DNA from 4 places in the Pseudomaricurvus sp. genome. Region 1 is predicted to be linked to each of the others. Evidence: predicted binding sites of a transcription regulator. Region 1 holds the regulator's gene; each other region holds the start of a gene.
The links. The regulator FNR, encoded in region 1, switches genes on or off when oxygen is low (the NO sensors DNR and NnrR bind a similar motif). The targets are predictions, from matches to a motif close to TTGATNNNNATCAA.
Positions count from the first base shown of each region.

Region 2: ACTG33_RS11535 (GbsR/MarR family transcriptional regulator) is a predicted target of FNR. The motif match lies at 6,119-6,132, and genes of this name have one in related genera.
Region 3: ccoN (cytochrome-c oxidase, cbb3-type subunit I) is a predicted target of FNR. The motif match lies at 5,315-5,328, and genes of this name have one in related genera.
Region 4: ACTG33_RS05970 (bacteriohemerythrin) is a predicted target of FNR. The motif match lies at 6,037-6,050, and genes of this name have one in related genera.

Region 1 covers NZ_CBFIHX010000010.1:8,468-16,673, reverse strand. Annotated here, with positions in the region: gene ACTG33_RS02460 (aspartate aminotransferase family protein) at 1-429, shown strand, start outside; gene ACTG33_RS02455 (CoA-acylating methylmalonate-semialdehyde dehydrogenase) at 520-2,010, shown strand; gene ACTG33_RS02450 (universal stress protein) at 2,082-2,888, opposite strand; gene ACTG33_RS02445 (hypothetical protein) at 3,599-4,444, shown strand; gene fnr (fumarate/nitrate reduction transcriptional regulator Fnr) at 4,843-5,601, shown strand; gene ACTG33_RS02435 (OmpW/AlkL family protein) at 5,713-6,417, opposite strand; gene ACTG33_RS02430 (DUF4202 domain-containing protein) at 6,614-7,204, shown strand; gene rdgC (recombination-associated protein RdgC) at 7,456-8,206, shown strand, end outside.
Region 2 covers NZ_CBFIHX010000079.1:3,210-11,415, forward strand. Annotated here, with positions in the region: gene ACTG33_RS11510 (aminotransferase class V-fold PLP-dependent enzyme) at 1-478, opposite strand, end outside; gene egtB (ergothioneine biosynthesis protein EgtB) at 509-1,684, opposite strand; gene ACTG33_RS11520 (L-histidine N(alpha)-methyltransferase) at 1,727-2,707, opposite strand; gene ACTG33_RS11525 (cytochrome d ubiquinol oxidase subunit II) at 2,977-3,981, opposite strand; gene ACTG33_RS11530 (cytochrome ubiquinol oxidase subunit I) at 3,978-5,396, opposite strand; gene ACTG33_RS11535 (GbsR/MarR family transcriptional regulator) at 5,507-6,070, opposite strand; gene ACTG33_RS11540 (CBS domain-containing protein) at 6,308-6,877, opposite strand; gene ACTG33_RS11545 (hypothetical protein) at 6,938-7,297, opposite strand; gene ACTG33_RS11550 (outer membrane protein assembly factor BamD) at 7,492-8,206, opposite strand, start outside.
Region 3 covers NZ_CBFIHX010000074.1:5,239-13,444, reverse strand. Annotated here, with positions in the region: gene ccoG (cytochrome c oxidase accessory protein CcoG) at 1-1,437, opposite strand, end outside; gene ccoP (cytochrome-c oxidase, cbb3-type subunit III) at 2,024-2,923, opposite strand; gene ACTG33_RS11130 (cbb3-type cytochrome oxidase subunit 3) at 2,926-3,123, opposite strand; gene ccoO (cytochrome-c oxidase, cbb3-type subunit II) at 3,141-3,752, opposite strand; gene ccoN (cytochrome-c oxidase, cbb3-type subunit I) at 3,765-5,207, opposite strand; gene ACTG33_RS11115 (argininosuccinate synthase) at 5,536-6,759, opposite strand; gene ACTG33_RS11110 (flagellar protein MotY) at 7,002-8,036, opposite strand.
Region 4 covers NZ_CBFIHX010000029.1:7,395-15,600, reverse strand. Annotated here, with positions in the region: gene ACTG33_RS06000 (MATE family efflux transporter) at 1-916, shown strand, start outside; gene ACTG33_RS05995 (hypothetical protein) at 1,082-1,858, shown strand; gene ACTG33_RS05990 (YheV family putative zinc ribbon protein) at 1,902-2,150, opposite strand; gene prlC (oligopeptidase A) at 2,176-4,212, opposite strand; gene ACTG33_RS05980 (gamma carbonic anhydrase family protein) at 4,415-4,972, shown strand; gene ACTG33_RS05975 (bacteriohemerythrin) at 4,989-5,480, opposite strand; gene ACTG33_RS05970 (bacteriohemerythrin) at 5,523-5,975, opposite strand; gene aroE (shikimate dehydrogenase) at 6,085-6,921, opposite strand; gene hemF (oxygen-dependent coproporphyrinogen oxidase) at 6,944-7,852, opposite strand; gene ACTG33_RS05955 (L-threonylcarbamoyladenylate synthase) at 8,042-8,206, opposite strand, start outside.

The DNA of each region.
Region 1 (8,206 bases):
ACCTTTATGGAGCAAGGCGGCCCGGATTACGCCGTTGAACTGCCACACGGATACACCTACTCCGCCCATCCGGTCGCCTGTGCTGCCGGGCTGGCGGCACTGGATATTCTTGAAGACGAGAAGCTGATTGAGCGCTCCGCTGAACTGGCTACGATTCTTGAAGACCGCGTGCATCAACTCAAAGGCACTCCGCTGATTACTGACATCCGCAACTGCGGTGTGGCAGCCGGCCTCACCATCGAGGCTGTTCCAGGCGAACCTTTGCTGCGTCCTTTCCAAATTGCCATGAGAATGTGGGACAAGGGTTATTACGTACGTTACGGCGGTGACACCATCCAACTGGGCATGCCGTTTATCTCCAGCCCAGAAGAAGTCGACACTCTGGTCAGTGCCCTCGGTGACAGTATCAATGAGGTCGCCAAAGGATAAAAACCAAGCAGTTTGTTAAATCCAATAACCCGTTATACCCGCCGACATATTCGTCAGCGGGTTATCAACAGAATGAAGCAAGAGGTATTTATGAGCATCGTCGGACACCTGATCAACGGTACTCTCAGTGAAGCCGCTGAGCGCACACAAGACGTTTTTAACCCAGCAACGGGCGAAGTCACCAAACAAGTTGCTCTGGCTGCTAAAGAGACCGTCGAAGAAGCCATTGCTGCAGCACAGGCTGCTTACCCAGCCTGGCGCAATACACCTCCGGCTAAACGCGCCAAAGTGATGTTTCGCTTTAAGCAGTTGCTGGAAGAGCACGCCGAACAAATCTGCGCCATGATCGGTGAAGAACACGGCAAGATTTCCCACGACGCCATGGGCGAACTGTCTCGCGGTATCGAAAACGTCGAATACGCCTGCTACGCGCCTGAGCTGCTGAAAGGTGAACACAGCCGCAACGCAGGCCCAGGCATTGATTCCTGGAGCGAAATGCAGCCACTGGGCGTGGTTGCCGGTATTACGCCGTTTAACTTCCCTGCCATGGTGCCTCTGTGGATGTATCCACTGGCGATTGTCTGCGGTAATACGTTTGTTCTGAAGCCTTCGGAGCGTGATCCTTCATCCACTCTGTTTGTGGCTCAACTGCTGCAGGAAGCCGGTTTGCCAGAAGGCGTCATCAACGTCGTCAACGGCGACAAGATCGCGGTAGATACTCTGCTGACCGATTCTCGCGTACAGGCCGTCAGCTTTGTGGGTTCCACACCGATAGCTGAATACGTCTACTCAACGGCCAGCGCCAACGGCAAACGCTGTCAGGCTCTGGGCGGAGCGAAAAACCACGCCATCATCATGCCGGACGCCGACATGGATAATGCCGTAGCCGCTATGACCGGCGCCGCCTTTGGCTCTTCCGGTGAGCGTTGCATGGCGCTGTCGGTTGCCGTTTGCGTGGGCGATGAGGCAGCGGACAGCCTAATCGAGAAGATGACCGAAGCCATGAAAGACCTGAAAGTCGGTGCCTACGACAATGCCAATAACGACTTTGGCCCAGTGATCACTGAAGCGCACAAAAACAAGGTCAACGGTTACATCAATAGTGCCGAAGAACAAGGCGCTACCATTGTCGTTGACGGTCGTGATCCACAAGTTGCCGGTTTTGAAAACGGTTTCTTTGTTGGCGGTACCCTGATCGATAACGTCAAGCCAGGCATGAAGTGCTACGACGAAGAGATCTTCGGCCCTGTGTTACTGGTCGTGCGCGCAGAGACCATGGACGAGGCCATGCAAATGATCAACGATCACGAGTACGGCAACGGTACCTGTATTTTTACCCGTGACGGTGAAGCCGCTCGCTACTTTAGCGACAACATTTTGGTGGGCATGGTTGGCATCAACGTTCCCCTGCCAGTACCGGTGTCTTACCACAGCTTCGGCGGCTGGAAGCGTTCACTGTTTGGTAACCTGAGCGCTTACGGTCCTGACGGTGTGCGTTTTTACACCAACCGTAAAACCATCACTCAGCGCTGGCCTTCCAGTGGTGTTCGTGAGGGTGTGCAATTTTCTTTCCCGAGCTAATAACCGGAAAGTAAAAACCCAAACAAAAAAAGAGGCACGATGCCTCTTTTTTTGTGCTCTATAACTATCAATTAGTTAAGCGTCATAATGTCCTGTCGCACACGCCCCATCACCTGCTCAGACGTATTACCCCGCATGGCCAACATGACACCGCGACGCTTCAGCGTCCCGACGACGATAATGTCTGCGTCCACCTCTTCCGCAACATCCGCAACCACCTCGTCGGGAGACCCCTGACGCACATGGATCTTATCTGAATCGATACCCAGCTTGCGCACCATATTGCCGCGATCCGGGTAGCTTAATGAATCCGCGTAGGCATTCACCACCTGAAAGTCAGCATTGTAACGCTCGGCCATCCACTTACCCCGGGCAATAATCTTATCGCACAGCTCAGTGTACTGTGGAGAGGTGTCCTGCATTTTGACAGCGGCCAAAACCACCTTGCGCTGACTGTCTGCTCCTGGGCGACAGATCAGTACTGGGCAGGTCGCGTGGCGCAACACCTGCCATTTAGCATCACTAAATCGATTGCGGGTTTCCTTCGCGGAATAGTCCGGCATTAGAATCAAATCCGCTTCGGTCCTTTTAGCCGCCTGAAGAACCGCTTCATGCCACTGCGTGGACCAGCAAATGACCAAAGTGAAGTCCAGCCCATCGTCTATCATGGGCTTTTTAAGATTCTCAAACCACTCGCTGGTTCGGTATAGATCCGGATTTTCAGCATCCAGAGAAACCGCCGCCGAGTCCACCGCGACAAAAACTTTCAGCTTGGGACTGACGTCACGCAAACGAGAGGTGATGACTGCACGCTCCAAAGCGGCGTGTTCTTTCTGGGTAGGATCAACAATTACAAACAATGTATCCTGCTTAGACATATTTATAGGCTTCCCTAAATGTAAATTTGTGACTTGTAGTGTAGTCCATCTGAAGAAGTTGCTGTTGATTCACGTCAACAGCAGAGAAACCACGCGCCAACCAAAACAACTTCTCTGCCCAACATGCGGCAAAACACCTCAGTAGTAAAGCCTGAATAGCCATGAGTTTCTGCCACGACTCGCTACCGCAATTAAATCAGCTGTTTCAAGTGCCAGCAACCCGGGTTACCCCCACCTCTCTTGACCTGCATCAAGATGATCCAGCCTCCATCCGCATAGACTACTTTCTAACCAACCCGCTACCTTTCGGTGATTCTATGACCGCATGCTGCCAACAACCGTGTTATTCAACTGAGTCTTCGATTTCAGAAAGTTGCTTGCCGGCCAGTTATCACTGGGAAGCTTCCGTGAGTGATCATCAAGTGAAAGCTGCCCCTTCAACGGCCTCGACGGTGAGCACTCTGAATCGCTCATCATTAGGGTTGTACCTCTCTGCGCCGAGAAACATTGTGCCAACGCCCTCAATGCAATCTCAAACAAATCCAGTTCTACTGGATGGGCTACTCCGGGAAATAAACTACCGTCAGCGAGAGTTCAAAGGTCGTCACTCTCCCTGGTTGAGGTGGGAAATCCCTCACAACCTACTCGATAATACGGACGTAACCCAGTTAATGTATTTCCTCGGCAGGCAGTTTGAGCTCAGTAACAGCATGGGAAACTTCTATTGCGTAGCCTTTAAAATGAACGAGCTCGAAGCAGAGCGTCTGGCCCTCTTTAAAGGTTTAGGGTTTAACGCAATTGAATTTATCTTCGCCCCAAACGAATCATTAAACGCCGAGGCACTACGATACTGCTCATCACTGGCTCAGGGGTTTAATTTCCAACATTTTGGAATCCAGCTGCAATCTCTACCGATATCTCCTTCAGACATTATGAATCAAGCCCTCCAGGAAATTGGAAGAAAACCAGACAGCATTGTATTTACCCCTGTGAATAAGTCTACGGCCACGGATAGTACCGGCTTTCAAAAGTTGTTTTGGAGCCTGACCGAGTTGGGGTATGAGGTGCTGGGCAATGATCACTTTGTCAGCCCTGAATCGCCGCTAGCAAGTGCCCAAAAAAGAAACCACCTGCTGCGCAATTCGCTGGGTTACAATTGCCAGAATGTCAGTGATTCGCTAGGACTAGGGCCGGGCAATGCCAGTGCCATAGGTAACCTGCGCTCAACAAATCCAGATGCACTGGACAAATATCTTGTCCACGACTTTGATCAGTACACGATTGAATCAACCCATCCTCACATTAAGCAGGCCATTAACCAACTGCTGTGCCACCATCAACTGGACCTGAGCTATTTCAAGCAACGCTACCAACTGGATTTAGCTCAACTGCTAAATTCACTGATATCGAGGATGCACTTTGATCCCAACCATTCCCTGTTTGAAATTAAGGATAATATTCTGACATTGACAACCTTTGGCATTCTCCAATTAACAGCATTGTGTATGGGCTTGCATCAACAATTCAGCCAAACATCCTTTAACCATCAACCTTAGATTTGGAAAGAACGTAATCGCGTCGCCACATCCTCACCCAATCAAGGGCACTGGAGACCTAAAAGCAAAAAAGTCACTAACCCCACGAACGGTTAGGAATGGCCATAAAGATGAGAACGGCAATATGGATGAAACAGACAATTAAGTCGCCACCTGGTTTTTCTGGTGGCGGTGATGAAAAACCCTTAACCCGCCAAATATTTGACACCAGCATACCCTAATCCTGATTGCGACCCGTCGCAGCACACGCTTTACGGCGCGCGCGCTCAAGATCCCCACGCTGGAGTATATTCTTCACACTAGGTGTATGACCTCTTTACCTAACCCCCAGCCCTGTAGGACAATATCGGCAAATTTGCAGAACCGTCATTCTGCGTAAGCCTGTCAGAGCTGATGTTATGAGCAATACAATTCCAACAACTTCCGGCAACGAGAAAAAGTGCCACCACAACCCTCTGGTGTCCTGTGGTGACTGCCGACTGAGCGCCATCTGCCTTCCTATCAGTCTGCATATCGATGATATCGATAAGCTTGATGACATTATTCAACGCGGTCGTCCGCTGCAAAAAGGTGAATACCTCTATCGATCTGGCGATCAGTTTGAGTCCGTCTACGCAGTTAGATCCGGCTCCATCAAGGCATTGAATATCACCAATGACGGACAGGAACAGGTCACCGGTTTCTATTTGCCCGGGGAGATTCTTGGTATGGATGGCCTTGCTCAAAATCATCACACCAATTCCGCCATTGCGCTGGAAACCTCGGCGGTGTGTGAGATTCCCTTCTCGCAACTGGAAGGTTTGAGTCTGAAGCTCCCTACTCTGCAGCGTCACTTTTTCCAATTGATGAGCAAAGAGATCACCTCTGATCAACAACTCATCACACTACTCAGCAAAAACAGCGCTGACGAACGTATTGCCTCTTTACTGCTGAGTATTTCCACGCGGAATCATCACCGACAACTTTCAGCCACCGCCTTCCAACTACCCATGTCTCGCTCCGATATGGGCAACTATCTGGGCCTAACCATTGAAACCGTGAGTCGGGTTCTGGGGCGTCTGCAAAAAAGCGAGCTGATACGTGTTGATAAGAAAGATATTGAGATTTTAGATATGGAAGGACTGAAAAGAATCGCTCACGCTGAGTCCATCGTCTGATCAGACCGAGCTTTTGATCGCTCAGCCATCTAGCAATAAACCCGGCAAACGCCGGGTTTATTCGTTCTACTGTTTAATCACTAGTTTCACCGATTGACGTGCTACCACAAATTAAAACTTATAGCCGACAGAAAGCGTATAGACATAAGGATCAATCTCAACATCCGACTCAATCTCGGAACCGTTATCGAACTTAATAGTAGCGGTCGAATCAATGTCGATCCAGCGCACTGAGGCGTTTACCAACCAGTTTTGATTCAAGTGATAATCAAAACCCACTTGGAACGATGCACCCCAGGAGTCATCCATTTCTACATCACCTCCGGTCAAACCCAAAGTAGCAAAGGTTGCATCCGCTGCACTGGTGGTATCTTCATCAAAGAAAGTCGTGTAGTTGATGCCTACGCCTAAATAAGGTTGAAAATTATTGCCCAAATCAATGTGGTACACCGCACTCAGAGTGGGGGGCAGGTGTTTGATATCAGCCACATCCAGCCCCTGAAGCGCCGTCGCATTGGTCACAGTTGCGGTGTGCGAAAACGGCGTTGCTGCCAGAAGTTCAATACCCACATTATTGGTAATCATATATTCAACGGTTAAACCCAGCTGAGTATCGTCGTCCACCTTCAAGTTCCCACTGAGTGGTGCAGGTAAAACAGTGCCATCAAGTGTTAAAGCGGAGCTACTTTCAGCAGGAGCAACCTCGGTTGCACCAGCACGCACAACCCAATCACCGGCCTGATAAGTTTGGGCACAGACAGGAAAAGTGATTGCAGAAACTGCTGCAGCCAAGGATACAATTAATGCCTTTTTCATGTTTCATTCTCTCTCAGTAGGATGTTGTTTCTGAACTGGCGCCATTACACATGAATCAACCGCGCAAGTTCTTGATCTGGATTAAATCTTTTACAACTAATGCAAAAAGTCCGAAAATACCCATTATCTATAAACTCCCTATCATGTCGTCATACATTGGCTACCGATTACAGGCAAAAACAGGCAGAGAAAATCCATGACCCAAGATGATCGCTTACAACAGGTTTTGAGTGCCATTGATGACAAAAATCAGCAAGATCCCAATACTGTAGAACATCAGGGGCAATCTGTAGCGAAAGAGTGGCTCTATGGGCAACGTATGTCACAGTGTTTGGCGTCTTTTCAGCCCGACGCTTCCGAAATTCTGCAAATCGCCTGTCGTGCACAGCATATCCAGCGCTGGGCCATTGCCCGCCGGGATTACCCCATGGATCGTCCGGGCTACAAGCGCTGGCGCACAGAACTGGCTAAATTTCACGCAACGCTAACCGCCGAACTGATGGCCGATTGTGGCTACAGTGAAGACGAACAAGAACGCGCCAAAAGCCTACTGCAAAAGAAACAGCTTAAACGCGACTCGGAAGCTCAAACTCTGGAAGACATTGCCTGCCTGGTGTTTCTGACCTATCACCTGGAAGACTTTGCCGCTCAACACAGCGATGAAAAAATCGTCGACATCATCCGTAAAACCTGGAACAAAATGTCAGAAGACGGCCACGCCGCAGCCCTTAAACTGCCTCTTTCGGATGCGATGGGGTCACTGGTCGGTCAGGCTCTGAATGGTTAGCGATAGAAAATAGCTAGCCATAAATAATAGAGAATTATAGAAGCATGGAGGCTCTGGTCTGCTTATCAGCATGGCATGACTGGCGATCAATAAACCACCTCTCTGGTGATTTTTTAGCAGCCTCCTCGTCTATCGACAGCTTTCACAAACACTCACCACTTACCTGCAAGGTTGGTTGTAGTCAGTTACTGGCTAGGCCATAATGCGCGGCCTTTTTCCGCACTCCTTCAAGATGTTCAAACAGGTTATCTATGTGGTTTAAAAATCTTCTGCTATACCGTTTCACCAGCCCTTTCGAAACCGATGTCGAACAGCTTGCGGAGTTACTACAACCTCAGGCCTTCACGCCTTGTGGTCGTCAGGAAACGAGTCGTTACGGCTGGGTAAGCCCCATGGGCGACATCAGTCAGGAGCTCTACCACAGCGCCAATGGCTGTCTTATGCTGTGCGCGCGCAAAGAAGAAAAAGTTCTGCCTGCCTCCGTGATTCGGGAGAAAGTGGAAGACAAAGTTAAGATCATTGAAGCAAAAGAAGATCGCCGGGTTTATCGCAAAGAAAAAGAGACGCTTAAAGAAGAAATTATCTTCGACTGTCTACCCCAGGCCTTCACCAAAACCCACCGCACGTTTGGTTATATCGACATCAAAAACGGCTGGCTGTGTATCGACAGCGGATCCTACGGAAAAGCCGAAGAATGGATGAAGCTACTTCGCGACACCCTGGGCAGCCTGCCGGTAGTGCCTGTTCAGGTCACCGAATCACCCGCCGTTGTCATGACCAGCTGGCTGAAAGGCGAACCTCTGCCAGAAGATCTGGAGCTGGGTGATGAATGTGAGCTGCGGGAACAGCGCGAAGAAGGCGGCATCGTTCGCTGTAAAAAGCAGGATTTGCTGGGCAAGGAAATTGAGCCTCACCTGAATGCCGGCAAGCAAGCGGTAAAACTCGCTCTGAATTGGGATGAATGCCTGCAATATATGCTCGCAGACGACCTGTCGATCAAAC
Region 2 (8,206 bases), on a different contig from region 1:
ATTGGGTTCCGGGCGTGAGTGCTCGGTCAATTTCTTCCAGATCTATACGGTGGTTGTGGGCTTTGACAATGTGCAGATCCAATCCCTGTTTGGCAAACTCATTGTACATAAACAGAGAACCACTGAAATGAAAGACATCGGTGACGACCCGGCTTTGGCTCAATGTTTGCCGATCCAGCAAGCCCAGTCCAGCGACGATCAGGCTCTCGGCTGCAGTCGTGCCGGATACCCAGGCGAGTTCGTCAATATCCGCTGATATCAACTGGGCAAACAGTGCCGTTGCTTCTTGTTGAGTGGTGGTCAGAGCTTCGGAGTCTTCATGCGTCTTGCCCTGACGGGTCTCGATATGGTGTTGCATGGCTTTGGCAGCACCGTCAGGTACAGGATGCATGAAGGCGCCATTAAGATAGGTTGAGGTCAGGGAAAAATTATGGAGAGCATCCTGCAAGCCTGCGGTCTGATGTGCTGAGTCGTTCATCTAGCTATCACTCAATTGCAGCTCTGGAAATCATTGTGCTAACCGAATCCCCATGAATTGCCAGCGTTCATCAGGGTGGAAAAAGTTGCGATAACTTTTGCGGGCATGCCCTTCTGCAGTGGCAATAGAAGCACCTCTGAGCACCATCTGGTTTATCATGAATTTACCATTATATTCACCCACCGCTCCCGACGACTTTTTAAAACCTGGGTAGGGTAAATAGGCGCTGTTTGTCCATTCCCAACGCTGTCCCCAGTTTATATGGTCAGCTGCGACTTCCCATTCGGCTTCCGTGGGCAAACGCATATCTTTCCAGGCGGCGTAGGCGGCAGCTTCGTAGTAACTGACATGGCAAACTGCTTTATCCAATGGCAGGGGTTGTAATCCGTCAGCGGTGTAGCAAAGCCATTGGTTGTCTGAATGATGCCAGTAAAGTGGGGACTGAATTTGATGTTGTCTGACCCAGTCCCAGCCTTCAGCGTGCCAGTGCTGAAACTGCTGATAGCCTCCGGCCAGGACAAACTCAAGGTACTCTCTGTTGCTGACTGCTCGCTGGTGAATTTGAAAGTTCTGCAGATAGGCTTTATGTCTGCCGTGTTCGTTGTCAAAACTGAATGCCGGAACATCTTCCTCAGGGCGAGGTTCATGTCCGATTTCATACACTCCTTCCGGAATGCTGACCCAGTTATTCTCAGCGGTGAGATCAGGATCTGTCAGCGGTATGCTTGCCGGCAGTAGCGGGTTGTGTCCCAGAATGTACTTGATGTCTGTGATCAGTAGTTCCTGATGTTGTTGCTCATGGTGAATCCCAAGGGTGATCAGTGCCGCCAGTTCGGCTGGCGCAGTGGTGGTAGTCAATAAGACATGCATGGCATTGTCTACGTAGTGTCGGTAACGGTAGACCTCTTCCACCGTGGGGCGGCTCAGGTTTCCTCTGTCAGTGCGCACCACTCGGCTGCCGACAGATTCGTAGTAGCTGTTGAAGATAAAATTATAACGGTCATCAAACAGTTGATAGTCGGAGAGGTGGGGTTGCAGGACAAAGGTTTCGAAAAACCAGCTGGTGTGACCAAGGTGCCACTTGGGCGGACTGACCTGTTCGATGGGCTGTACACCAAAGTCTTCTGTCTTGAGATTGGCGCAGAGATCTTCGCTAACGGACCTCGTTAGACAATACTGTTCGAGTAAAGGGGTATTAGCTGTCACGTTTCCTGGCCTTTCTGTACGCCTCTGATAGCGAAATCCGGATCACTGTACTTTCCAGACGGCATCCATAAACCACTGTTTTGAATCAAAGCAGTGTGAAATTGTTTTAAAGCCTGACTCACACGCCAGCTCATCTATCTCCTCGCGATCGTACTTTTGCGATACTTCCATGTAGACGGGTTCGTTTTCCCGGAACGAGATTTCCTCTCCGGAAATGGTCGCGGTCTGCTTTGTTAAGCTCATCAGAAAACTCCGACAGGCGCCGCTGTCCGGATCGTAAGTCTGAAAGTGCTCGAACTGATCCAGGTCAATATCGCCGTTGAGTTGAGTATTGATTCGACGCAGCAGGTTCAGGTTGAACTCACTTGTCAGTCCATCTTTATCATCGTAAGCGTGGAGTATCGTTTTCGGGTTTTTTTTAAGATCAAAGCCCACAATCGCCAGATCTCCTGGGCTGAGCAGACTGGAGAGGCGTTTGCAGAATTCAGTGGACTCTTCTGGCTGCATATTGCCGATATTGGAGCCGAGAAACAGCACTACCTTGCGCCGGGAAGATTGTTGGCAAATACGTTTCAGTGCATCAAAGTAGTCCCCTTCATGGGGTTGAACCTTGAGGGCGGGCAGTTTTTCCCCAAGATGTTGTTTTAACACCGAAAGAATATGACCGGAAATATCAATCGGTTTATAAGTGAATGCAGGATCTGCTTCCAGTAAATGGTGCAATAAATAAAAAGTTTTGGTGGCATCACCTGCTCCCAATTCAATCAGGTCAAAGGGTGTGCCCGGTGCCTGTATGGGGAACGCTAGCTCGGAGGTCTTGTTTTGAAAGACATCCAGTTCACAGCGTGTCAGGTAATAATCGGGACAGGCCATGATTTGTTGAAAAAGACGGTCGCCATATTCATCGTAGAAATACTTTGAATGAAGGTATTTTTGTTTGCTGGTCAGACCCTGCAAAACGTCGTCGAGAAAACTGGTGGGGGCTGAGTTGTGGCGGTTCTCTGCCGTAGATTCAACTTTCATGAGAGTATTCATCAACATTAACAATGTGGATTTTACTGCGGCGCATTTTTCCGCATAGCAGCGTCTTGTTGCTTCGTCTATCTCTGATGGGCTCATGATCAGGGACATTACGATTAACTCTAGACGGAATAGCGGCACTCGTCGAAAAAAAGCTGAGAAAACGGTGTCGAACAAGTTTCAGAGCTGGCGCTTGTAATAAGAAAAGACCAAAAGCAGGCTTTTAGTCTTTTCTTTGACAAATAGCTCAAGGATTTTGGTTGATGGGGTATTCAGTGATAATGCAGTTCTGTGGCTTTGCCGTGGAATATTTTATAAGAAAAGGCGGTGTACATCAGAATCACCGGTATCACCACAATGGCGCCCCACAGAATAAACCGCAATGACTTGGGTGCGCTGGCCGCTTCCCAAATGGTCATCTGACCGGGGACGATCTCCGGAAAGAAACTGAATCCTAATGCGCTAAAGCACAGGATAAAAATGGCAATCACCATAACAAACGGCAGCCAGCAGTGGCGATCTTTGTCCTTGGGCAGGCGTGCCAGCAGAATGTCGTTAAAAATAAACGCGAAAAAACACAGCGCAGGAATCAGCAGAGCGAACATCACCAGCGGGTATTCAAACCAGCGACTGAAAACACCAGGGTTCACCATCGGGTTGACCGCAGACACGGCAATCACCCCGACAAAGGTCGCGCGGCCACTGAGGCGTGTCCAGCGAACGGCCTGTTGCTGCAGCACGCCTTCGGTTTTCATAATCAGCCAGGCACCACCAATGTAGCTGTAGGCAGCGGTTACACCGAAGGCCGATAAGATGGCAAAGGAGACGCTTGGCAGGTTGTACTCAAACCCCATGACATACATGCCAAGCATAAATCCTTGGGAGAAGGTGGTTAGCAACGAGCCCAGTTTAAAGCACCGATCCCAGGCGCGCTTGTGGTCGATGGCGGCCTTGGCGCGAAAGTCGAAGGCCACGCCGCGCATGATTAAGCCAATCAACATAATCGCCGCAGGCAGGTACAAATGGGTGAGAATAACACTGTGCGCGGCGGGAAATGCGATCAGCAGCAAGCCCACGGCCAGTACCAGCCAGGTTTCATTGGCGTCCCAGAAGGGACCAATAGAGGCGATCATGGTATCCCGGTGGGCTTCCACATCATCCTTCAAGGGCAGCAGGATACCGACCCCGAGATCGTAACCGTCGAGCATGGCGTATACGACAATCGCCAGGCCCATAAGCCCGACAAAAATAATGGGCAGTGTGTGTGCGTCCATCATGAGTTTACCCCTTTGTCGTTATGAGTGGTGCTGTCGAGCGTGGCAGATGAGGTGTCCAGATCCAGTTCAGCGTTGAGGCTGCCGTCTCTGGAACGGGTAGTGGTTTCAAACTCTTCCACGGTAACGGACTTACGAGCCATCAGGCGGAGTGTGTGAATATAGGCCCATAACAGAAAAGCGTAGACCAGCAGATACATTGTCAGAGATACACCGACGTGGCTGGCCGGCACCGGAGTTACGGCGTCGACGGTTTTCAGTACGCCGGTGACCAGCCAGGGTTGGCGCCCTGTTTCCGTCACATACCAGCCAGCCAGTGTGCTCGCCCAGCCGGAAAAGGTCATAAAGCCGACAATGCGCAACAGCAGAGGTGAGGCCTCGCGTCCACCGCGCAATTGATAGCTGGCGACCCAGGCGATCAGCCACATCAGTAAGCCGATGCCGACCATAATACGGAAGCCATAAAACGCCGGAGCCACCGGAGGGTGCTGGCCTTCGAATTCATTCAGGCCCTGCAGTTCACCGTCGAGATCGTGAGTCAAAATCAGACTGGCGACCTTGGGAATACCGATGGCGAAATGATTGGTTTTTTCCTCTTCATCGGGCACCGCAAACAACAACAGGGGGACACCTTCTTCCGTGTTCCAGATACCTTCGATCGCAGCGATTTTGGCGGGCTGATGTTCCAGAGTGTTGAGTCCGTGTGCGTCACCGATAAACGCCTGAATGGGGGCCAGTACGGCGGCAATCAGCAGACCGGTTTTTAGGGCAAGCCGCGGCGCCTTTTTGGTGTCGCCAAGACGGATTCGGTAAGCGGAGATGCCGGCAACAAAGAACGATGCGGTCAGACCGGAGGCGACCAGCATGTGCGACAGACGATAGGGGAACGACGGGTTGAAAATCACCTCCCACCAGCTGGTGACATGGGCAACCCCGTCGATCATCTCGTAGCCGGTGGGGGTGTGCATCCAGGAGTTCAGTGCCAAAATCCAGAAGGCCGACAGAGTTGTGCCGATGGCCACCATCAGTGCAGCAAACGTGTGAACTTTGCTGGGAACGCGATTGATACCGAACAGCATGATACCGAGAAAAGTGGCTTCCAGAAAAAACGCGGTCAACACTTCATAGCCGAGCAAGGGGCCGGCGATGTTGCCGACGGTTTCCATAAAGCCCGGCCAGTTGGTGCCAAATTGAAACGACATGGTGATGCCGCTGACGACACCCAGAGCAAACGTCAGGGCGAAAATTTTGATCCAGAAGCGGTAGGCCCTCATCCAGACCGGGTTTTGGGTTTGGTCGTAACGCAGCTTAAAGAAGAAGATGATCCAGCAGAGTGCAATGGTGATGGTGGGGAATAATATATGAAAGCTGATATTAGCCGCGAATTGCACGCGTGAAAGCATAAGCGTGTCCAGCATGTTGATACCTCTTGTAGGCTGTACGACGTGAACGGAGTGGCGATGTGTAATGCACACCTGACGATGTGCAAAATCAGATGATCAACTGTGCGAGATCGGCGTGAATTGGCTTAAGAAGGCGATGATTTCTTTTTGCCGCCTGTTCCATCTTGAAAAAAGCTCAGCACTTTACTGGCACCGGTGCCCATACTCATGAGCAGTTTCAGGCGCTCAGGTTCCATGTCGTGGAGAGCGTTGGCAAACGTGTTGAGCTGCTCCAGCAGGTCGTGGATTTCCTGCATCTTGGCTTGAGTATAGTCATCCTTGCTGTCTTCGTTAGCGCTCAAAAGTTGTTGGCGCAAAAGAGAAAGTGTCGGGTCGAGTTCGCGTTTGCGGCGCTCCTCGAAAACAATGCGGGCCATATCCCAAATGGAGCCGGCCTGGGTGAAGTATTCTTTGCGATCCCCCGGCTGATGCTGTCGTTCGATCAGTCGCCAGGCCTGCAGTTCTTTCAGCCCCATGCTGACATTGCCGCGACTGATGTGCAGCGCTTCCGCCAGATGGTCTGCATTGAGTGGATCAGGGTGAATGGTGAGCAGTGCAAGAATCTGACCTACGGTGCGGTTAAATCCCCAGCGACTGCCCATTTCGCCGAAATGTAGCACCAGTGCCAGGCTGCTGTCAGAGAGTGTCATCACAAACCTTTAATACTTTCAGAAATTTCTGAAAGTATTAAAGGTTTGTTGATCCATGTCAAGGGCTATGGTTAGGGCAGGGCAAGGACTATGGTTGGGGCTATGGCTGAATCAAGAGCTATGGCTGGATTTCAGGGGGGGGGCAGTGTGCGGAAGAGGCAGGATCTGGGTAAAACAGAAGCAACACGTAATAAGGCCGTTCCGATTCAGGTACGGCCTTACTGGGTGTTGTGAAGGTTATTTCCTCAGGGCGCTGAAAACTTCCGTAAAGTCGTGTGCGACGGGCTGGGTGTCCAGTTGTTTGCCCAGCAGACGGGCAATTTCATCCGCGCAGATCAGGCCACAGAGGTCTTCGTTGCTGTCAATGACCACCAAAAAGCGTTGTTTCTCATGCTCCAGCGAATCCACAAGGTCTCCAACAGTGGCTTTGTCCAGAGTGTCACGTTTGATGTATTTCAGCTGTGAAACAGGGGTCATCACATCTTTAACTGACAAGTCCTCGCGAGCAACGCCCATGGCGGAGGCGGTGGACAGCACCTTCACGCTGTTGATGTCTCTCACGCTGATCACGCCCAGCAGGTAGTTGTCGCGATCGGCAATCAGTTTCAGATTGGTGTGGCTGTGCTTCATGGCGGTACTGGCATCATCCACACTCACACCGGGTGCCAGCGAGCGGGGTTGAAACACGTCGTAATCCAAGAAGACCTTGATGGCAGGGCTGGACAGGGTCACCTCAGGGTGGGAGTGCTCACGCAGGTTCAGGCGGTTGGTTAAGCTGCTGACAGGCGATAGGGTTCCGATTTTCATAGTTATCTCCGAAAGTCTCTCCCGCAGGAGAATTTAAATACGTATATCAATAGTTAAGCGTCAAAATACAAAAATGCGAGTCTTCGGAGTGAGTTGGGGTGGGGCTCGGGGAATAAATGCGGTCAGCACCTGGGGTTTGTGACCGCTATCGGTAGCCGTGATGAATGTGCGGCTGTTAGTGGGGGTGTTTGAGTGGGAAGTGGGGTTCAGGGCATCCAGATCCCACTGGTCGCTTTGCTCCTGAACCGTATTGAGGTGGTCAGGTGTTGCAACACTGGCTTTAGGCAGCTGATCGAGGGCACCTATACGGGTGTCAGCTGTTGTGGGGCCGGCTAAGCACAACAGAGGAATCAACAACCACTGGACGAGTGTCCGTGGAAATTTGAATCGTGTGGTCTTGGCGGTAGCGCGGTGTGTCATGGGTGACTTCTGGTGGTGGCTCTTTATTTAAAAACATGTGGATGTATACAGATATAAGGGCGCTGTCAGACCATTACAACGAGGTTATAAAAACTTTACGTTTGAAGTGTGGCGGGTAGATCATTTGATAGAGGCATAAAAAAAGCGCCCAAAGGCGCTTTTTTGCAGACACTGATGTGTGTTTTCTGGCGGATTTAGCCGATCAGACCGAAGGTCAGCCAGTTGAGCCAGGAGCGATCTTCCTCGGCATTGGCGGTTGAAGATGTCTCACCGCTCGGCTCAACCACATCGTTCATGGCCTGATTGTTTTTGATGTATTCGGGGTTATACAGCTCGCGACTGTCGAAGCCCGGAGGGTCTTTTTTGTCGAACAGGCCGAAGGTGGCGTAACTGACCCAGGAGCGATCACCGAGGCGGCCACTGTGCTGATAGTTAAAGTTGCCATCGCTGTCGAACGCAGGGTGGTTCGGGTAGTTGGCTTTTAGGGTCGCCAATGCATTGGTGGACAGATCGTTCATATGCAGGGAGTGGTAACTTTGTACCATCACCGCCAGAGCGTCAGGCACGGCGGGTGCCTGCTGGAAGTTCTCCACCACATAGCGTCCGCGATTGGCGGCAGCAACAAAGGCGCCGCGCTTCATGTAGTAGTTGGCGACGTGAATTTCGTAGCGAGCCAGCAGGTTGCGCAGGTAAATCATGCGCTTGCGGGCATCGGGGGCGTACTGGCTGTTGGGGAAGCGAGCCAGAAGCTGGGAGAAGTGTGCAAACGACTGACGGGCTGCGCCGGGATCGCGCTTGGTCAGATCGGTCGGCAAAAAGCGTTCAAACATGCCGCTGCCTTCCGTGAAAGAGGACAGGCCTTTCATGTAATAGGCGTAATCCACATTGCGGTGTTGCGGGTGCAAGCGG
Region 3 (8,206 bases), on a different contig from region 1:
CACATGGGGACCAATAAAGGTCGTCTTCTCACGAGCGGTGATGGCTTTATTATCCTTGGCCGTGACAATGATGTGGATGTTATTTTTCGAGGATGTCAGCTGATCCTTCGGCACGGAGACTCGCACTGGCATAGTAAAGATCTCCCCCTCTACCAGCTCCATGGCCCGGTATCCCCGGATTCGGAAATCAGCATCACCTTCAACTTCGATATCATAGCTGTGAGAATGACGATCCATGTTATTGATTTTCACGGTGTACACATTTTGCACCTGATCATTGGACAAACGATACATGCGAGTGCCTCGATCACGAATCACGTCCACCGATACCGGCTCACGGGTTTCCACGGTGTACACAAAAGCAGACATCATCACGATAACCGCAGCTACATAGCCGAACAAACGAGGGCGTAAGAATTTTGTCTTGCCATTCTCCAACTCATCTTCCGAGGTATAGCGAATCAAACCACGTTCATAGCCCATTTTATCCATGACCTGATTACAGGCATCAACACATAGGCCACAGTTAATACAGTCATACTGCAAACCATCCCGAATATCGATGTTCACTGGACAGACCTGCACACACCAGGAACAATCAATACAGTCCCCTTTACCGGCGGCTTTGTAGTCTTCGTTTGGCTTACGTGGCCCCCGGCTTTCACCACGACTTCTGTCGTAATGCACTGCAAGCGTGTCGGTGTCGTACATCACCGACTGGAAACGAGCGTAAGGACACATGTATTTACACACCTGCTCACGCAGCCAGCCGGCATTCATGTAGGTCATGAAGGTGAAAAACAGCGTCCAGAAAGCCGCCACAGGACTGACAGAGAAGGTGACAAAACCGCTATCCGCAATCGAGGGCCAGAACCCCATCAACAGTTCCCGTATCGGGGTAAAATATCCGACAAAAGTGGCCCCGGTGATAAAGGCAATCAACACCCACAGAAAGTGCTTACTCCCTTTACGTGCCACCTTCTCGACACTCCAGGCCTGCTTGTCCAGCTTCATCATCTTGTTGCGGTCACCCTCGCAAAAGTGTTCCGCCCAGATAAACATCAGCGTCCACACTGTTTGCGGACAGGTAAATCCACACCAGACACGCCCTACCAGTACTGTCACGGTAAATAAGGTAAAGGCCGCAATGATTAATAACCAGGCCAGCAACATGCCGTCCTGCGGCCAAAAGGTCATCCACAGGATGTGAAATTTTCGGGCCGGCAAATCAAACAACATGGCTGGGCGATCATCGATCACCAGCCAGGGCATCAACAGAAAGCCCACAATTAAGGGCAAGCCGGTGTAGCGACGAATACTCTGATAAAAACCGGAAATTTTACGGGTATAGATTCGCCCGTCCGATTCATACAGCTTGCGGTAGCGGACTTCTTCGCTGCCTGCCTGTTCTTCTACGGCGGGGATTTTCTCGCCCATTCTCTGCGTCTCCTTAGATATCATAGAGCGATATCACCAATGAAGGCAGCTCAAGACATGCCTACATTGTCCTCAGACTCTGCGGTCTTTTATGAGGTGGCTAATAATCACATAGCGGCTTAAATGAAATCGAGCCTAAACGACCTGATCCTCTTAAACCATGGCCTTTCATTAACAATACACCCAGCATAGCATTGCCTGCGGCCAGACTTCTTAATCAGGATCAAAAACCCAGTAGTTTAAAAAGTCGCTTCTGACCTGTTAATGGGTCTGCAATGCTTTCCAGAACTCCGGCAACACATTCCGTAAACTCTTCAAACTGAGGAAAAGCGGTTGCGCGTATAACGCCTGTAACAAAACAAAACGTCTGTAACAAAAGTGGCGCCAGCTTAATGCAGATTATCTATACGTCAAAATCCGAAAATGCATTTTGACTTAACTGTAAAAACGTTTATCAACTGGAGCATGCTCCGTATCTGTGGATATCACCATCCGGCAACTTCCCGGGCATAACATCTGCACACAACGTTCACACACAAAAAAGCCCCGATGACGGGGCTTTTTTGCTCTTCAAGACAACAAAGAATTACTCTTCATCTTGAGACAGGCTATAAACGTATGCCGCTAACAGGTGAATCTTGTCTTCACGCAGCTTATCTTTTTGCGCTGGCATCACATTAGCGCGACCGTTACGGATTGAGTGACGGATACCTTGCGGTGTACCTTCATACAGCCAAATATTGTCTGTGAGGTTTGGTGCACCCAGATCGTGACTGCCCTTCCCATCAGCGCCGTGACAAACTGCGCAGTTCTGAGCAAACACTTTTTGACCGGTTTCTGCCAGAGCAGTATCGTGATCTTGACCAGACATCTGCAACACATACTCAGCAGTCGCCTTCACGTTCGCTTCACCAATCACAGGACCCCATGGCGGCATAGCACCGTTGCGTCCATTAGCAATGGTCTGTTGAATGGTTTCTGGCTCACCACCGTACAACCAGTCGTTATCGGTCAGATTTGGGAAGCCGTAATTGCCGCCACCATCAGCACCGTGACAAACGGCACAGTTGTTGGCAAACAAACGAACACCCATCTTCAGAGCACGAGGGTCCTGAGCGACCTCTTCAATTGGCATGGTTGCGTACTGGGAAAAACTCTCGCCATAAGCTTCTTGCGCTTTCTGCTGCTCACGCTCCAGCTGATTGATCGAAGTCCAACCCAACACACCCTTCCAGTTACCCATGCCCGGATAAGCAATCAGGTAAACGATGGTGAAAATGAAGGTACCGATGAATAGATAGAACCACCACTTCGGCAGAGGGTTATCGTACTCCTCAATACCGTCGTAAACGTGGCCAGTGGTTGCGTTCTCAGGCTCGGCGTCATCACTGACAGCAACCTTTCGGTTTGCCATTAACACCCAAAACAGCAGCACCAAGTTAACAGTGGTCAGAACGATGATCCACAAACTCCAGAAAGTACTCATAATCAATCCTGTTTTTTCTTGTCATCCCCGGAAGCTTTTTTGGAGCTTTCGAGGTTGTTGATCTCATCATCACTGAATGGCAGATTCGCAGCGTCATCAAATTTCTTTTTGCGACTGGGAGAAAATGCCCACCAGCACACCCCGATAAAGGCGATAAACACCAGTACGGTCGACAAGCTGCGGAAATCATTAATATCCATGATGGAGCCTCAAACTTTTAACGTTTCTGCTGGAGCAACGTACCCAGCTGCTGCAAGTAAGCCACCAGGGCGTCCATCTCGGTCACACCTTTCACAGCCTCTTCCGCGCCGGCAATATCCTCATCGGTGTAAGGAACGCCCACAGAGCGCAAAGCAGCCATCTTCTTACCGGTGTCTTTACCGTCCAGAACATTATCAAACAACCATGGGAACTCCGGCATGTTGGATTCTGGAACTACGTTACGCGGATTGTACAAGTGGGCTTTGTGCCACTCATCCGAGTAGCGTCCACCAACACGAGCCAAATCAGGCCCAGTACGCTTGGAACCCCACAGGAACGGGTGATCATAAACAGACTCACCAGCTACTGAGTAGTGACCATAACGCTCAACCTCAGCACGCAGCGGGCGAATCATCTGCGTGTGACACACGTGACAACCTTCACGGATGTAGATGTCACGGCCTTCCAGCTCCACAGCATCCCAGGGCTCTAAGCCGGCAACAGGCTCAGTGGTTTCCTTGAGGAAAAACTGAGGCACGATCTCAACCAGGCCACCGAAGCTGATCGCGACCACGACCAGCACTACCATCAGGCCAATATTCTTTTCTACTATGTCATGATTTTTCACAGTCGCTTCTCCTTAGGCCGTTTGCGGCTGCGCATCGGTAGCTTCATCTTCAGACGAAGCCATGGTTCTGTAAGTGTTGTAAGCCATCAGCAGCATACCTGTCAGGAAGAAGGCACCACCAATTGCACGCACGAGATAACCGTGGTGACTGGCCGCTACCGCTTCAGCAAAGCTGTAGGTCAGGGTGCCGTCGGAGTTGAAAGCACGCCACATCAAACCTTGCATGATGCCGTTCACCCACATTGCAGCGATGTACAGAACCGTACCAATCGTCGCCAGCCAGAAGTGGGTATTAATCAGCTTCACGCTCCACATGGTTTTGCGACCACTCAGGATGGGTAACAGGTGATAAATAGCACCAATAGAAATCATCGCCACCCAGCCCAATGCGCCGGAATGCACGTGACCAACAGTCCAATCGGTGTTGTGAGACAGAGCGTTAACAGTCTTGATTGCCATCATCGGACCTTCAAAGGTCGACATGCCATAGAAAGACAGAGAAACCACCAGGAAGCGCAAAGTCGGATCAGTACGCAGCTTATGCCAGGCTCCTGACAAAGTCATGATACCGTTGATCATGCCACCCCAGGACGGTGCCAACAGGATCAGAGACATCACCATACCCAGACTCTGGGTCCAATCTGGCAGTGCAGAATAATGCAGGTGGTGAGATCCAGCCCAGATGTACAGACTGATCAGTGCCCAGAAGTGAACAATAGTCAGCTGGTAAGAATAAACTGGACGGCCCGCCTGCTTCGGTACGAAGTAGTACATCATGCCCAGGAAGCCTGCCGTCAGGTAGAAACCTACCGCATTGTGACCGTACCACCACTGAATCATGGCATCCATGGCACCGGAGTACATGGAGTAAGACTTGGTTAAAGTAACCGGTACCGCCATGCTGTTCACAACGTGAAGCAGCGCAATGGTAATGATGAAAGCACCGTAGAACCAGTTCGCCACGTAGATGTGGGAAGTGGTGCGCTTCACGATAGTACCGAAGAACACGATGGCGTAAGACACCCACACCAGCGTAATCAGGATATCAATCGGCCATTCCAGCTCGGCGTACTCTTTAGCAGAGGTCATGCCCAACGGCAGAGAGATCACCGCAAGAACAATCACCAGTTGCCAGCCCCAGAAAGTAAATGGCACGAGGAACCCGCCAAATAAAGGCGCACGGCAGGTTCTCTGTACAACGTAATAGGAAGTAGCAAACAGGGCACAACCACCAAATGCGAAGATTACCGCATTGGTATGCAGTGGGCGCAGACGACCGAAGTGCGTATACGGTTGCAAAATGTTGTTCAACTCCGGCCAGACAAGCTGGGAAGCAATCAGCACACCGACAGCCATCCCAACCACGCCCCAAACGACGGTCATAATGGCAAATTGGCGTACTATATTGTAGTCATATGCAGGCTGCTCTCCAGCCGCTGCCAGGTTACTACTCATAGTGACAATCCTAATTGGTTTTGATTTAGTAAGGAGGTTAATTTCTCGCCAGGCCCCGACATCGTTTGGCAAGCCAAGCATCCTGCCTGTCTTCTATAGGGATGAGTTTGATGTCAATCAAATGCATCCCTAATAGCGCTATTCAGTGTCGACAAAACTCTTCAAAGTGTAGGCTATTGAGCGATTTTTGCGCTCAAAGCAGCCTGAAGATATCTATCACAATATTCAGGGGCCTTTCTGTTAAACGACTATTTCAGCTGTTAAACGACTATTTCAGCTGTTAAACGACTATTTCAGCTGTTAAACGACTATTTCAGCTGTTCAACGATTACTTGAGATCCCGACCTTTGCCAGCCGCAATCCGCAAGCGCAAAGCATTTAGCTTAATAAAGCCTGCAGCATCTTTCTGGTCATAGGCACCGGCATCGTCTTCAAAAGTCGCAACTTTCTCGTCAAACAGGCTATCTTCAGAACGACGTCCTACAGCAGTCACAGAGCCTTTATAAAGCTTCACGCGTACATCGCCGTTTACTGACTTCTGAGATTCATCAATAGCGGCCTGCAGCATTTTACGCTCAGGGCTCCACCAGTAACCGTTGTACACCATTTTGGCGTATTTCGGCATCAGCTCGTCTTTCAAATGCGCCGCTTCGCGATCCAGAGTCAGGGATTCAATGGCACGGTGAGCTTTCATCATTACAGTACCGGCCGGAGTTTCGTAACAGCCGCGGGACTTCATGCCCACGTAACGGTTCTCAACAATATCGAGACGACCGACGCCATTTTCACCGGCAACCTTATTCAGATACTCCATTACAGTGGCAGGACTCATGGCCTCACCATCGATAGCGACAATATCGCCTTTTTCGTAGGTCAGAACCAGATAAGTAGGTTTATCAGGTGCTTCTTCCGGAGCTACGGTCCAGCGCCACATTTCAGGATCTTCCGCTTCCCACCACGGATCTTCCAGGTTACCGCCTTCGTAGGAGATATGAAGCAGATTGGCGTCCATGGAATATGGGGATTTTTTCTTGCTGCTGGCGAAGTCCACAGGAATTTGGCGATCTTCACAGTACTTCATCAAGGTCTCGCGGGAAGTCAGATCCCACTCGCGCCAGGGAGCAATCACCTGAATGCCAGGCATCAAAGCATAAGCACCCAGCTCGAAACGCACCTGATCATTACCCTTACCGGTCGCGCCGTGAGAAATGGCATCAGCACCCGTTTCGCGGGCAATTTCAATCAGACGCTTGGCGATCAGCGGACGCGCAATGGATGTTCCCAGCAGGTACTCGCCTTCATAGATGGCATTGGCACGGAACATTGGGAAAACGAAGTCACGGGCAAACTCTTCGCGCAAGTCATCAATATAGATTTCTTTCACGCCCATAGCCTGAGCTTTGGCACGCGCAGGCTCTACTTCTTCACCCTGTCCGATGTCTGCAGTAAACGTCACAACTTCACAGTTATAAGTTTCCTGCAGCCATTTGACAATCACAGAGGTATCCAAACCTCCAGAATAGGCCAATACGACTTTATTCACGGACGACATATACATCTCCCACGCAATCACGGTGTCTTTTGTGTTTCCTGTCAGAAGGTCAGAAACACAGGAAATTTTGGGCGCGAATTGTAGCCCTAATCGCCCACAAAGCCCAGCTAAATGCAGGGGTATTCATGCTAAACCAAGGGACTATTGAGTGGAATTGTAGTTTGCCACCTGCTTTTTGCGCAAATGATGAACAGTTTGAAGAGAGTTCAACCGGACGGTACAAACTAGAGAAACGCCAAGCGCTATAGAGATGAGACTGATGCCAGAGAAGGCTCACCTGACTCACCTGCCTTTTCTGGACTCTTGTCTAGGCTTTTGCCTGGACTTTTGTCAGCCGGACCGGGAGCATCCTGTTCCTCCATTTGCACCTCTGGAGCTACCGTCTCGACATACCCCACTTTTTCGATGCGAATAGTTACCCTGCGATTTTGATCCCGACCTTTGGCACTGCGATTGGTTGCGACAGGATAGCGCTCCCCATGCCACCGACTGGTGATTTTTTCAGCAGAGACTCCCCGCTCAACCAACAGAGCGACCACCGCTTCGGCCCGTCGCTGGGATAATTCGAGGTTGTCGCTGCGATGACCCGCGCTGTCTGTGTGCCCATCGACATAAAAAGATCCCACACTGTCATCGGCGTTAACGTACACGGCAATATTATCCAGCTTGGTGATTTCGTCCGCTTTCAGCGCATCACTGCCACTGGGGAAATAAATGGCTGTACGGCGAATCTGCTCAAAATTCACGGGCAGAAGCTTCACCAGACAGTCTCGATACTTTTGATAGGCCTGTCGGAAATTCACCGGGCTCAACACCACCTGAGCAGACTCATCGGCGCCATACCAGGGCATCCGGGTAAAGGACACTTCCTGTCCCGCAAACAATTCCGTCAGCAAACGCTCAAAAACAGCCCCCGTCACCGTCACAGGCCGCTCCCCCTGCGTAATGGTGACCCAACCCATTTCACGGGGCTGAGCACTGGGTTTCCAGACGGGCGGATTGGATACCAGAGCCGCCTTACCAGATTTCATTCTCGGCGTTTGGGGAATCAACTGAAATTCAGCACTCTCGCCCGCCTGCTGACCAAAGACGGCATAGCCGTAGTAAGGGATTTCGTGACTCATGCGACAATCGTAGATGGAACTGTCCACTAACCAGCTGGAATCATCCAGCCCGGCCTGAAACGCGCCCGCAGCCGAGACGACCGGCGACAGGACCACCAGCATCCACACCGCAACCCATCGCGTCACACCGAGAAAATCTCCACACCCACTCATGCCTGGCCATCCGAATTCAAGTAACCCATGTTATCCTAGGCTATCGGCTTCCGAAGCCTGTGCTTTAACGCCGTTTTTCGGTAGGATGCGCCACCAACTTTAAGCAGCCGCTGTGAGCCACAGCCTTTGATACAACTGCTTCCCGGCGCTTTGGAAGATATTTAAGCCAT
Region 4 (8,206 bases), on a different contig from region 1:
AATTCTCAGCGCACCACTGGTATTGATGACCATGGTGATACTGGGATGGTTTATCGGTCGACAAAACACGCGGGTGCCATTGACTGTTATGGTCGCCACCAATCTGGCCAACGTGGTGCTCGACCTAATCCTGATCTGGGGACTGAAGCTGAACAGCGACGGTGCCGCTTTGGCCACGGTCAGCGCCGATAGCCTCGGATTTTTTCTGGCGGTGTATTTTGTCAGCCGGGAAAAACCTGAGTTAGCGACACTGTTCAAGCGTCATCTCTCACTGAAATATCAAGATTACCGGGCGCTACTGTCCATCAACCGTCATCTGTTTATTCGCACGTTGTGTCTGTTACTGACGTTCGCTTTTTTCACAGCACAGGGTGCGCAAATGGGCGATACCCTGTTGGCAACCAATGCGATTATTTTTCAGTTATTGATGCTCACGTCTTACAGTCTGGATGGCATCGCTCACGCGTCTGAAGCGTTGGTGGGGAATGCCGTAGGAGAAAAAAATGCTGAAAGAACACGATCGGTGATTATCACTACAGGGTTCTGGAGTTTTTTGATTGCCATTGCCATGTCTGTATTTTTTACTCTCGGGCAAAACTTTTTAATTCCGTTATTTACCAGCATTGACTCGGTCACCGCCGCCTTAAAAACGTATTATCTGTGGGTGATCTTTTTACCCTTAATCTGCTTTGGCGGATTCTGGCTGGATGGCGTATTTATTGGCGCCGGCCGCACCAAAACAATGCAAAACACCATGTTGTTGTGCTGTATTGTTGTCTTTTTTCCTGTCTGGTGGTTGTTTCAACCATTACAGAACCACGGCTTGTGGATTGCATTCTCGACATTCAGCCTTGCGCGCGGACTGAGTCTGGCTCTATTCTTACCCGCCTTGTGTCAGACTCCAGCAAATGACTAAATTTATATAGCCTTTTGTTCTGTCTGTTCCCTTGTTTTTATGTGGATATCGATTATCTTCTGTACTGCGGTAAATTGATGCGCAAGATTGATCCAGCTCTCATCCATGTATCTGACGGGCAGCATATTTCAATTAATTTTATAAAACACCGGCCAACCAAACTCTATGGATATAAAAGACGTGCTGACGATTCGGGAAACCATACAACAGGCGAAAGCACACGAAGAGGAAACCGGACACCTGTGCTCGCTGCTTGAAAAGGAAATCCCCAAGCTCCACAGCGCTATCCGTCTGCCCAATGAAAATGCAGCCAATGCACTGGTGGATTTTGTCACCCGTTATATTGAGCACGTACCCGATTTTGTTGAAGCCATCTCTAACGTCACCAATGAAGCCCGAGTGTTTGACTACGCCGAAACATTTTTGCGCATCGCCAAAGATTACTTTCTCAATCCACCAGACATTATTGAAGGTCATCAGGGAATGGATGCGCTGATGGATGAAGCCTATCTGGCTCACCGCTTAATGGAAGAAGTGAATGACCGTTTTATCAGTCACTGTGGCGCGCCACTGGCCCCTATGGACATGACTCGTTCTAACCTGATCATTCATCACTTGATTGGTGAGCCCTTTGCCAATGAGCTCGATATGGCCGTGCAGTATTCCGTTGAACTCTGTATGGGCAAGGAAAAAGTCTTTGCCCACACTGATTTTCAAAACTATCTGGCAGAACACCGACAGCATGGATGGCAGAAAGAACTCAATGCTTGGCCCTGCCTGGCTCACGATCTGGATATTACCTTGAGTTTTACCGAGCCCAACACCCGTCCAGAAGAGAAGACCGCGCAACACAGCAAGCAACCAACACCCTCTTCAGCTGCAGCCGAGAGCACGTCGGATCTCTCAAGCTATATCTCTACCCCCAAAGGCTCTCTGCACTAAGCTTCAGTTTCCAAGCCAGTCAGTCAGTGCACCGTGGGTTGATCTATTTTTTTCCCTGCACTGGCGGAAACTGAATCACCTGAACTTCGGCTTTTTTCTCTTCTTCCGTTTTATTCACACGCGTTTCCAGCTCACGGGCCTTGGTCGCAAAATGCATTTCATCGGAAAATCCACAACTGACGCATTCCCGATAATCCTGACCGTCCTTGTTATAGACAACAATTTTGTCCATTTCGGAACATTTGGGGCACACGGCCCCGGCAATAAAACGTTTCTTTTGTTTAAAAGTCATAACGTAAACTCACTGTCATCACAGATTACACGATGCCGCTGTGACGCAGCAGTGCTTCGGTATTAGGCTCACGGCCACGAAAATTCTTAAACAGTTCCATCGCTTCTCTGGAACCCCCCATTTCCAATATTTCCTGCTGGAAACTCTGTCCCGTCAGCGCATTGAAAATCCCTTCCTCTTCGAAACGGGAAAACGCATCGCTGGATAAGACTTCGGCCCACTTGTAACTGTAGTAGCCGGCTGCATAGCCACCGGCAAAGATATGACTAAAGCTGTTTTGAAAACGATTGAAGGCCGGTGGCTTGGCAACCGCAATTTCATCGCGCACTTCGTTTAGCACGTCCTGCACTGGTCGCGGACTGTCCGGGTTGTAATTGCGGTGTAAACGGAAATCAAATAACGAAAATTCAATCTGACGCAGCATTTGCATAGCCGACTGAAAATTTTTGGCCGCCAACAGATTCGTCAGCAATTCATCCGGCAAGGGCTCGCCACTTTCGTAATGACCCGAAATCATCGGAATTACGGATTTTTCCCAACACCAGTTTTCCAGAAACTGGCTGGGCAGCTCCACCGCATCCCAGGCAACGCCACTGATACCGCTAACGGCAGCTGTGCTGATTTTGGTCAGCATGTGGTGCAGTCCATGACCAAACTCATGGAACAAAGTCACCACTTCATCGTGAGTCAGCAGCGCCGGCTTGTCGCCTACCGCCGGGGTAAAGTTGCAGGTCAGATAAGCGACGGGCAATTGCAGTCCTTGTGGCGCCAGTCGGCGTGTGCGACAGACATCCATCCACGCGCCACCGCGTTTGTTGGCGCGGGCGTACAGATCCAGATAAAACTGGGCAATCACTTCGCCGTCCTGTTCCACGGCGTAAAAGCGGGCATCTTTATGCCAGACATCGGCGTCTTGTTGACGAATACGAATATTAAACAGGCGGCTAACGACCTCAAACATACCCTGCACGACTTTTTCGGCGGGGAAATAGGGACGCAATTCCTCTTGAGAAATCGCGTATTTTTGCTCTTTCAGTTTTTCACTGTAATAGGCCTGATCCCAGGCCTGGAAATCCGTCAGTCCATCGCGATCTTTAGCAAAGGCTTTCAGTTCTTCGTAGTCTGCTTTTGCAGCCGGCTTGCTTTTTTCAGCCAGTTCCAGCAAAAACGCCTCTACCTGATCACAGGTTTCTGCCATTTTGGTGGCCAGTGAGCGCTCGGCATAATTATCAAAGCCCAGCAAATTGGAAAGCTGATGACGCAAGGCAAGAATTTCATCAATCAGTGGGGCATTATCCCACTGCCCAGCGGTGGGTCCCTGATCGGAAGCGCGGGTGCCATAGGCGGTGTAAACCTCTTCCCGCAAGGCGCGATTGTCGGCGTACATCATCACGGCCAGGTAAGACGGAATATCCAGGGTAATGACATAACCGGATTCACTTTTTTCTTCCGCGGCCTGCTTTGCCAGCGCCAGTGCGTTATCCGGCAGACCCGACAACTCATCAGCACTCTCCAGATGCTTGTACCACCCCTGAGTCGCGTCCAGTACGTTATTGGCAAACTGGGTACTGAGTTCCGACAAACGCTGCTTAAGATCGCTGTAGGTTTTCTTTTCCTCTTCCGGCAGATCCACACCCGCCAGACGAAAATCCCGCAGGGCATGCTCAATCGAAGTGCGCTGCTCCTGAGGCAGTGTTGAAAACTCTTCGCTATCAGCCAGCGCTTGATAAGCGTCGCACAGGGCTTTGTTCTGCCCGACTTCGGTGCCGTAAGCGGTCAGCTTGGCAATGCTGTTGGTGTAGGCATCCCGCAAGGCATCACTGTTTAACACGGCGTTGAGGTGGCCGACGGGTGACCAGGCCTTACTGAGCTGGTCATCCTGCTCTTCCAGTGGCGTAATCAGATTCTCCCATGACACCCCTTGCGACTGCGCCTGTTCCACCACCTCTTCCAGCTGAGTGCGACACTGCTGAATCAAATCCTCAATGGCAGGTTCCACGTGCTCTGCACGAATAGCCGAGAAAGGCGGTAATACGGAATTGCTAAGCAATGGATTAGTCATGAAGTCGTTTACCTCGATAAATCGAATGGAGTGGCGGCGCTTATGCTTGTGATCCTGTTTCTGAGGGATCCATGATACACCCGTTAAGAAGGTATTTGGGGGCGAACGCCAAGGAAATAAAGAGGGCAATTATGATAAAGTGGCCGCTTGAGCCCTGACACTCTCTGATAAAGACTTACTGATAACTCACCGGAGCCCCGTCATGACCACTGATCACGCCAATCTATCTGTCGCCTCTTTCCAGAACATGACGCCACAACTGGGTGAACGAGTGTATGTCGATCCCACCGCCCGTATCATCGGTGATATCCATATCGGCGCAGACAGTTCCATCTGGCCGTTTGTGGCAGCTCGCGGCGACATGCACCGTATTCAAATTGGCGAACGTACCAGCATTCAAGACAACACGGTGTTGCATATCACCCACAAGGGGCCCTTTAATCCGGAAGGCTGGCCGCTGACCATTGGCGATGATGTCACGGTGGGACACAGTGCGACTCTGCACGGCTGCACCATTGGCAACCGCGTATTGGTAGGTATCGGATCCACCGTGCTGGACGGCGCTATCATTGAGGATGATGTGGTCATCGGTGCCGGCACGCTGGTGCCACCGGGCAAACGACTGGAAAGCGGCTATTTGTACGTCGGCTCACCCTGCAAACAGGCTCGTCCACTGAAAGAAAAAGAGATGAACTTCTTTACCTATTCATCCAATAATTACGTGAAGCTGAAAGATCAGTATCTGGCGGAAGCCGAATAACGGCTAAAAACCAGCCCTATTGAAAATAGCGGGACACGGCTTGCGTCACCCAATGACGATGCCTGTCCGGCTCGATTCCCAACAGTCTCTGCTTCACTAGCTCTGCGTAACCTTTGTCTTCCGTCATAATGTGCTGAATCAGCCATTGCTGCAGTAGCCGGGCAAGCTTTTGACTTACCTCCTCCCCCTGTTCGCTGCGCAACTTCAAACTCTCAATCAAGTTGGAAAACTGGCGATGCACTAACTGATGCTCTGCTAATTCCGGATACCCGGCTTCTTCCAGCAGCGATTCTTCAAATGCAAAGTGTGACAGTGTGTAGTCAACCAGACTTGCCAGGACACTCCTAATGTCCGTCCCAGTATCAGTAGCAGCTCCACTCGATTGCACGTGCGGGTTGGATGCAGAAATATCATAAATTTGATTAATATACCCTACGATACGCTGATGTTGATGATCGATAATATCGATACCCAGGTCATACTCTTCTGACCAGACGAAACGAGTCATAAGTCCTCCTGCACAAACGAACGGTGGTTATTGATATACAGGTTATCCAAACAAGCGGGCCATCCAGCTTCCGGATTTGCTTTTTACTCGCTTCGACGCGTCATTCATATTGGCTTTAACAACACCGGTATAATCGCGGTCATCGTGCTTGATATGATTGACCAGCCAAGTCTTCAGTGTGTGCGCTAACTCTTCGGTAACATCTTCACCGGCTTTGGCACTTTGTTGATAAGCCTGGATTCTGCGGGTAAACAGCGCGTGTACTTTTTTGTGAGCTTTACAAAATGGGTAGCCTGCCTCTTCAATCAACGATTCTTCAAAAGCAAAATGAGACAGGGTGTAATCAATCAGCTCATCCAGAACCTGTAATAATTCCGTCTGACTGTGATGCTGATGGGCAAGCTCTACGCCGTTAATGTAATCAACAATACGCTGATGTTGACTGTCTATGACTGGAATACCAATTTCCAAATCTGTCGACCACTGTAGCGACATGACCTCAACCTCCTGACATTGAATGTGCAGGAGATTCTAGAACAGGGCCATAGTGGGTAATTAGATTTAGATCAATTGAATGCCAAAAGCTTTGGGTCAAATTTTACGGTTATGATTGCATCTGTTTCCGTAACGACGTGATTACCGGTTTGACTTGCGGCTTCACACCACGCCAGACATAAAACGCTTCAGCGGCCTGACCCACTAACATGCCCAGACCATCGGCAATGTCTTTGGCACCCTGTTGCTTTGCCCACTGCATAAACACGGTCGGCTCTGCGCCATACATCATGTCATAGCAAACCGCGTCTTCACCGAGCAACATATCAGGCAGCGGAGGAAGATCGCCGGACAAGCTGGCAGACGTACCGTTGATGACCACATCAAACTGTTGCTCGTTGAGATCGACAAACCCGCACGCCTGAACCTTGCCGTAGCGTTTGAATTCACGAACTAACGTTAACGCTTTGGCAATGGTGCGATTGGCAATGACGACTCTGGCCGGTGATTGTTCCAACAGAGGTTGCAGTACACCGCGCACGGCACCGCCAGCCCCCAGCACCAGAATATTCTTACCTTCGAGAGACCAACCCAGGTTGTCCACCATATCCGACACCAGGCCCTGACCGTCGGTGTTGTCTCCCAGAATACTGCCTTCTTCCAGAACTTTTAAGGTGTTAACCGCTCCGGCATTTTGAGCACGCTCAGTGAGTTGCGTGGCAAACTCGAATGCATCCAATTTAAACGGCACGGTAATGTTTAAGCCTTTACCGCCATCGGCAAAAAACTGTTTGGCGGCAGCGGAAAAGCCCTCCACATCCACCAACTGTTTTTCGTAGGTTAGTGACTCGCCAGTTTGCTCCGCAAATTGCTGATGGATTTGCGGCGACTTGGATTGTGCAATGGGGTTACCGAATACCCGGTACTGGTCCATGGTGTTCTCCATCAAGCTGCCTTTCTTCAATCGGCTACACCCATTCCTGGGGCTGTAAAAAGACTTCAGTGAGCTCCGCCTCTGCAGAGCCCGCTTCCGGTTGCCAGTCATATTCCCAGCGAACCAGCGGTGGCAGCGACATCAGAATCGACTCGGTGCGACCTCCGGTTTGCAGACCAAATAAGGTACCGCGATCAAATACCAGATTAAATTCCACATAGCGACCACGACGATATAACTGAAAATCTCTCTGTTGTTCTGTGTACTCCAGATTTTTTCGCTTCGCCATGATCGGCCGATAGGCTTCCACATAGCTGTCACCCACAGAGCGCATAAAGGCAAAACTCTGTTTAAAACCCAGTTCATTAAAATCATCAAAAAACAAACCGCCAACACCGCGAGGTTCGTTGCGGTGTTTCAGATAAAAGTATTCGTCACACCATTTCTTAAAGCGCGGATAGATGTCTTCGCCAAACGGCACACAGGCGTCTTTGGCTGTCTGATGCCAGAACTGACAATCTTCTTGATTGCCGTAGTAAGGCGTCAGATCGTAACCCCCACCAAACCACCACACTGGCTCTTCGCCTTCTTTTTCAGCGATAAAGAAACGTACGTTGGCGTGACTGGTGGGCACAAACGGATTGCGCGGATGAATCACCAGCGAGACGCCCATGGCTTCAAAAGAGCGACCGGCCAATTCCGGACGATGGGCGGTGGCCGAAGCCGGCATCTGAGTGCCAAACACATGGGAGAAGTTCACCCCGCCTTTTTCAATCACGGCACCGTCGACCATCACTCGCGAACGACCGCCGCCGCCCTCTTCCCGATCCCAGCTGTCTTCGACAAATTTGCCTTCGCCGTCTTCGGCTTGCAGTTGGGCACAGATGCTGTCTTGAAGAGATAGCAGATATTGTTTAACGGCGTTCTTATCCGGTTGGCTCATGGACGTCCTCGGCTCGTGTCTTTGGGTTGTGACGTTTAGGGGTTGTAACGTTTAGGGATTGCAACGTTCAGGGTCTTTAACGTTCAGGATCGATATGGGCGGGCATTATGTCGTATACCGCTGCAATACAACTTGCGCTGCATCAAATACCCCCGAAACATCAAACTGCCATGCATTAAAAAACGAAGGCTAGCTGGCCCTGACCACCTGCCCGGTTATCAGATCGCGAATCTGGGTAGGCTTGGCCTCGGCTCCCACGGCGCCCGGAGTCACCATGCCCACACTGTCACTGAAGTATTGCCGAACTTTCCACTGATGCAGAGCAGGCTTCTTACCTTGAGGATTGGCGGAGGT